DNA from 2 places in the Antribacter sp. NEAU-D49 genome. Region 2 is predicted to be linked to the other one. Evidence: predicted binding sites of a transcription regulator. Region 2 holds the regulator's gene; the other holds the start of a gene.
What was found. The regulator LexA, encoded in region 2, represses DNA repair genes until DNA is damaged. The targets are predictions, from matches to a motif close to TCGAACANNTGTTCGA.
Positions count from the first base shown of each region.

Region 1 (3,401 bases), on a different contig from region 2:
GCCGAGGCCTCGTACTCCGGGGTCCACTCGGCGGGGGAGCCCGTCGCGCCGTCGACCACGCCCGTGACCTCCCGCAGGAGGTCGCCGTAGTGCGCCTCGGCGTCGTCGAGCTCCACCTGGGCCACCGGGTCCTCGACCGGCGGGAGCGGCGTGGTGACGTCGCCGGGCGGGTCGGCCTGGGCGGTGCACCCGCTGAGCATCCCGACGGCCAGTGCCGCGCAGGCCAGAGCCAGGCCGCTGGTGTGGTCGGTCTTCGGCATCGTCGTTCCCCCGCGCGTCGAGATCGTTCTGAACCATCCCGAAAGTACTGCACGCGCGGCCACCGCCGCGCCCTACCCCGCACGGAGACCATATGAGCGAGTTCTGGGGAGCGGACGTCCAGCAGCTCCGGGAGCTGGGACGACGTCTCGGCTCCTGGGGCGAGGACCTGCAGGACGTGCCGCGTTCTGTCGACCCCGCTGTGGCGAGCGCGCCCTGGAAGGGGCCCAACCGGGAGGCGTTCGTGTCCGAGTGGCGCGGTCAGCACCGCCCGGCCATCGCCGCGGCGGGCGCGGCGCTCGCCGACATGGCGACCCGTCTCGCGGCGAACGCCGAGGCGCAGGAGCGCAAGAGCAACGGCGGCGGCGGCGCGGGCGGAGCCGGTGGTGGTGCCGGCGGCGGTGCCGGCGGGAACGGCGCACCCCAGTCGACCGAGGGCAACCCGACCGACAACGGCGAGCACAAGCCCATCGACCCCGTGGACCTGGACGAGGACGAGTTCCGGCCCGACAACATCTCCCAGGGCCAGATGGGTGACTGCAGCCTGCTCGCGTCGGCCGCGGCGATGGCCAAGGCGGACCCCGAGTGGCTCCAGGAGCACATGAAGTACGACGCGGACACCAACACCTACACCGTCACCCTCTACGACGAGGACGGCAACCCGGTGGAGGTCAAGGTCGAGGGGAGCCTCATCGACCCCGCGGCCATGGGCGCGGACGGCAACCCCGCCTGGGTGAGCATCTACGAGAAGGCCGCCGCGCAGTTCCGAGGCGGCTACGACAACATCCAGTCCCAGTGGCCGCAGGACATGATGAAGATGATGACGGGCAAGGACGCCGACGAGTACTCCACGGACGCGTTCCTGCCCTGGAACGAGCGCAGCACCGGCGAGATCCGTGACGACCTGGCCGACGGGAAGCCCGTGGTCGCCTGGACGCCGAAGGACGTGGACCATGACGACATCGTGGGTGGTCACGCCTACATGGTGGACAGCGTGGACGAGGACGGGAACGTCCGGCTCATGAACCCGTGGGGTCCCAACGCGGGTGAGCCTCACTACGTGACGCTCACGGAGGAGGAGTTCAAGAAGAACTTCAGCAATGTCGTGGTGAGCGAGAAGCCCGGTGACTGACACGCAGCAAGGAGACGACATGACCGAGAACGCAGCCGACGCCCAGCAGGACGACGTGGTCATCCCGCTGGCCTCCCGGGCCAGGATCGGCGCCACGACCATCGGCGTCATGACGGCGGTCCGCCGGGAGACCGGCCTGATCGCCCGCCTGACCATCCAGGGCGAGGGCGGCGAGACGGCGAAGATCGTGATCTCGCCCGGCGACGAGTTCAGCATCTTCGGCGAGGGCCGGGCCCGGCTCGTGGACGTCCGCATCCCGGAGACGGTCTCGTCGGCGCCGGGCGGGTCTGCCGCGACGACGCCGAGCGTGGTGATCCGCCGGCTGGAGGCCTGAGCCGCGAACCGGCCACCGGCTCCCGAATACTTGTGCACCAGCCTGCATATATGTTGCTGTGGCACGGGTGTTCGACTAGGGTTGGGGTGTCGGGCAGGGGGTCCGGCGCGGGCCGCGTGGCGGCCCGGTCTGGCCTGGTCGGGGGTGGTCGCCGGTGGTTCTCCGGATGCGTACGGCGGTGCCCGACGGCGGCCGCCCGGCCCCTGTGCCCGACGGCGGCCGCCCGGCCTCGGTGGCGGCGCTGGCGGGCGTGCCCGCAGGGGCGGGGCTTGCCGAGCTGCTGGAGGCGGTGACCGGTCCCGTGGTCGGCGCCGTGGCTGGCAGCGTGGCCGGTACGGTCACGGGCTCGGGCGATCGCGCTGTGCTGGCGGACGCGGACGAGGCGACGCTGCTGGACGTGGCCGCCGCCTGGGCGAGGCTGGTCGGCTGGGCGACGGCGGCTCAGGCCACGGTCGCCGCCGAGCTCGGCCGGCGTCGGGGCTGGTCGGCCCAGCAGGCCCACGCCGCGGTCGAGCTCGGCGCGCGCCTTCGGGTCCCGACCGGTGAGGCCGACCGGGTCATGGCCCGCGGCGCGGGCCTGGCCCGCCATCCGCAGGTAGCCACCGCCCTGGTCAGCGGCGAGATCGACGTCGTCAAGACGGACCTGGTCCTGACCGCGGGCACCACCTTGACCGTCGAGCAGCGGGCGCAGGCCATCGCCGACGTGCTGCCCCAGGCCGCAGCGCACTCACGCTCCTGGGTGAGGGACCGGATGCGCGCCCACGCCCGCCGTCACCTCACCCCCGCCGAGGTCGCCCGCCACGACCACGACGGGCGCGCGGTCTACCTCGACCCGGTCGAGGGCGGCACCATGGCCTGGCTCTCGGCCCTGCTCCCCGCCGCCGACGCGACCGCGGTATGGGACACCCTGGACAGCGCCGGCCGTGCCCTGAAACGAGCCGGCAAGGACCGCACCCTGCCCCAGGCCCGCGCCGACGTCCTCACCGCCGTCCTGACCGGCCGCCTCATCCTGCCCACCGAGCCGCACACGCAGCCGGGGGACGCCGGGCCCGGAGAGGAGACCCGAACCGGCGAGGAGACCCCGCCTGGACCCGTGCAGGTCACGGTCCTGCCGGTACGTCCCACGATCCGCGTCACGGTCGCGGCCTCGACCCTGCTGGGACGCGACGACGAGCCCGGATACCTGGACGGGTACGGCCCCGTGGACGCCGACACCGCCGCCCTGCTCGCCGCACCACCCACCGGCGCCGGCCCTGCAACCGGCACCTGGCAACGGCTGCTCACCGACCCGATCACCGGCATCCTCACCGACCACTCCACCCACACCTACGCTCCCGGCCCGGTGCTGCGCGCCGCGGTCATCACCCGGGACCACACCTGCCAGTTCCCCCAGTGCGACCGGCCCGGCACCACCGCGGACCTGGACCACACCGTCACGTTCGACCACGCCCTGGACCCCGCGACCCTCCCCGCCGGGACCCCTGGCCAGACCCGCGCGACGAACCTGCAGGTCCTGTGCCGCCGACACCACAACGCCAAGACCCACCACGGCTGGACCGCCCACCGCGACCACAGCACAGGCACCACCGTCTGGACCGCGCCCACGGGACACTCCTACACCCGCCCGCCTACCCAGCACAGCCCCACGACCACCACCAACCCGCCCAGCCCCCGCAC
Region 1 is NZ_JBXTSN010000017.1:17,588-20,988, reverse strand. Features, by position in the region: gene AC060K_RS13970 (hypothetical protein) at 1-260, opposite strand, end outside; gene AC060K_RS13965 (C2 family cysteine protease) at 353-1,390, shown strand; gene AC060K_RS13960 (hypothetical protein) at 1,410-1,724, shown strand; gene AC060K_RS13955 (HNH endonuclease signature motif containing protein) at 1,891-3,401, shown strand, end outside.
Region 1: a site for LexA is predicted at 1,784-1,799, ahead of AC060K_RS13955 (HNH endonuclease signature motif containing protein). Genes of this name have one in related genera too.

Region 2 (3,401 bases):
TCCACCACGCGCGAGTCCGCATGGCGGCAGAACGGACAGTGCATCGCTTCACTCCTGCGGGGTCGGGTCATCGACCGGGTGCACCCCGGTCGCGCCTTGACCGTAAGCGGGCAAACCACCCCCGTGCAACATCGACGCAACATATCGGCTGGTCGCCCGCCACCGTGTGACTCATTCCACCGGCAGGAGGAGCACCTGACCGACGCGGAGCGTGGCGTCGTCCAGGTCGTTGAGGTCCTGGATCCGCGCGACCGCCGAGCGGACATCCTCGCCGGGAGCGGTGAGCGCGGCGGCGTAGTCCCAGAGCGACTCGCCCGGCTGGACGGCGTGCACCTGAACCTCGACGCCAGGTTCCGCGGAGCTGGCCACCGCCGTGGCGCCCCAGGTGGCAGCCGGGGCGAGGAGGAGCGCCGCGAGCAGCACCAGGACCGCACGACCGCGACGGGTCAGCCGCAGGCCGTCGAGCCCGAGCCGGGTCGCGAGCCCTTGCGCAGCCGGCGCGGTCTCGGGAGCCGGAGCCGGCACCGGAGCCGGCGTCGGCACGGGCCGCACAGCGGAGGGCCGCTCACCGGCGCGGTGCACGACCCGAGGCCGCTGCCGCGGGGCCTCCGCGGCCGGCGGGACGAGGTACAGGTGCCGCTCGCCCCGGTGCGGACGCACCTTCGCGGTGCTCCGGGCCGGGCTCATGGTCGTCGCCCCCATGACTTCCTCCATCGTGGATCGAACTGACGTGCGTAGAACGCTTGTTCGTCGAACGCTCGTACCATTGTGTAGCACGACCGACCGCCCGTGTCGAGACACGCTCGAACATTCGTTTGATGGATTGCGGAGCGTGACCTAGAGTGGGAGGCGCAACGAGGTGACATATGTCGGATTGGCGACAGGTGGCACCAGGTAGGCGGCATCACATTCGGTGCGGCGTCACACGGGCGCGGCGCGGGCAGGAGGGGTTCAGTCATGACCGGACGCGACGGCAACGACGGCGGCACGGCCGTGGACGCTGCCCTGAGCAGTGTCGCCACGCTCGACAGGGAGACCCCGGCCGGGGAGGGGCTCGCCGAGGTGCGCGAGCTCGGCGCCGCGGCCGACCGGCTGACGCCGCGCCAGCGGCGTGTGCTCGAGACCATCCAGCACTCTGTCGAGACCCGGGGCTACCCGCCGACGATGCGCGAGATCGGTGAGGCGGTGGGGCTGGCGAGCCCTTCAAGCGTGAAGCACCAGCTCATGGCGCTCGAGCGCAAGGGCTTCCTCCGGCGCGACCCCAACCGCCCGCGGGCGATGGAGGTCGTGGACCCGGGCGGCTCGAACACCTCCGCCGGCACGCCGGCGCCCGCCGAGCAGCACTGGGGCGCAGCCACGGCGAGCGACGACGAGCGGCTGCCGTCGCCGTCGTACGTGCCGCTCGTCGGCCGCATCGCGGCCGGTGGCCCCATCCTGGCCGAGCAGCTGGTCGAGGACGTGTTCCCGCTCCCCCGCCAGCTCGTGGGCGACGGCGAGCTGTTCCTGCTCAAGGTGGCCGGTGACTCCATGATCGACGCCGCGATCTGCGACGGTGACTGGGTGGTGGTGCGCCGCCAGCCGGTGGCCGAGAACGGCGAGGTGGTGGCGGCCATGATCGACGGCGAGGCCACCGTCAAGACGTTCAAGAAGGCGGACGGGCACATCTGGCTGCTGCCCCACAACGCGGCGTACAGCCCCATCCCGGGCGACGACGCGCAGGTGCTGGGCCGGGTCGTGGCGGTCCTGCGCAGCCTCTGAAGGGACGGGAAGCGCCGGGGCGGTGCGACGAACGCACTGCCCCGGCGCCTTCCTCGTCCTACAGCCCGAACCGCTTCTGCACCGCCCGCATGCTCTCCGCCGACGCGCGCAGGCCGGCAAGCTCCTCGTCCGACAGCGGCACCGGAACGTTCTCCGTGACGCCCCGCCGGTCGACGAGCGACGGCACCGAGAGGCACACGTCGCTGATGCCGTAGAAGTCGTCGAGCAGCGACGACACCGGCATCACCCGGTGCTCGTCGTTGAGGACGGCCTCGATGATCCGGGTGGCCGCGAGCCCCACGGCATAGTTGGTGGCGCCCTTCCCGGCGATGATCCGGTAGGCGGAGTCCACGACGTCGCGGTGCACGTCCTCCCGGGCCTGGGCGTCGAGCGGCGACGAGCCCGCGAAGGGCGTCCACTCCAGCAGCGGCACGCCCGCGATCGTGGCCGAGCTCCACAGGGCGATCTCGGAGTCACCGTGCTCCCCCGCGATGTACGCGTGCACGTTGCCCACGGCGACGCCGCACCGCTCGGCGAGCACCACCCGCAGCCGTGAGGAGTCCAGCACCGTCCCGGACCCGAAGAGACGCTCACGGGGCAGCCCCGACATCTTGAGGGCCGCGTAGGTCACCACGTCGACGGGGTTGGTGACCATGACGTAGACGGCGTCGGGTGCCACCTCGACCAGCCCGGGCAGGATCTTGCGCGTGAGCGCGATCGTCGCCTCGGCCAGGTCGAGCCGCGTCTGGCCGGGCTTCTGCTTGGCCCCCGCGGTCACCACCACCACGTCGGCGCCCTCGCACACCGCGACGTCGTCGGACCCGATCACCTCCGCCTGGGGCGTGAACATGAGGCCCTGCCGGAGGTCGAGCACCTCGGCCTCGACCTTGGCCTTGTTGACGTCCATCAGCGCGATGGTCCGGGCCGAGCCGCGTGCGAGCGCCGCGTACGCCAGGGTCGAGCCCACGGCGCCCGCGCCGACGACCGCCAGCTTGGTGGTCCGGCCGGATCCGTGCGTTCCTGGGACGGCTGCGTTCAAGAGGTCCTCCTCGGACAGGTCCGGACGGTTCGCGAGGTCCCGTTCAGGCTAGGTGTCGAGCCGGGTGAGCGCAGCGCGGACCAGGGCCGGGTCGTTCGTGGGCCAGAAGCCGGGCATCGACCGCGTGAGGAACGACGCGTAGCGGGCGGTCGACAGCCGCGGGTCCAGGACGGCGACCACCCCGCGGTCGGCGGTGGTCCGGACGAGCCGTCCCGCGCCCTGCGCCAGGAGCAGCGCGGCGTGCGCCGCCGAGACGGCCATGAAGCCGTTGCCCCCCGCCTGCTCGACGGCCCGCGCGCGGGCGGCCTTGACCGGGTCGTCAGGCCGCGGGAACGGGATGCGGTCGATGAGCACGAGCTGGCACGACGGTCCCGGCACGTCGACGCCCTGCCACAGCGACAACGTCCCGAACAGGCAGGTGGCCGGGTCCTCGGCGAACTCCCGGACGAGCGTGGGGAGCTGGTCGTCGCCCTGGCACAGGATCGGGACGTCGAGCCGCTCACGCATCGCCTCCGCCGCCGCCGTGGCAGCCCGGCGGGAGGAGAAGAGCCCGAGCGTGCGGCCGCCCGCGGCCCCGACGAGCTCGGCGATCTCGTCGAGCTGC
Region 2 is NZ_JBXTSN010000003.1:110,581-113,981, forward strand. Features, by position in the region: gene nrdR (transcriptional regulator NrdR) at 1-44, opposite strand, end outside; gene AC060K_RS03855 (LysM peptidoglycan-binding domain-containing protein) at 172-702, opposite strand; gene lexA (transcriptional repressor LexA) at 958-1,758, shown strand; gene AC060K_RS03865 (L-lactate dehydrogenase) at 1,817-2,797, opposite strand; gene AC060K_RS03870 (ATP-dependent DNA helicase) at 2,846-3,401, opposite strand, start outside.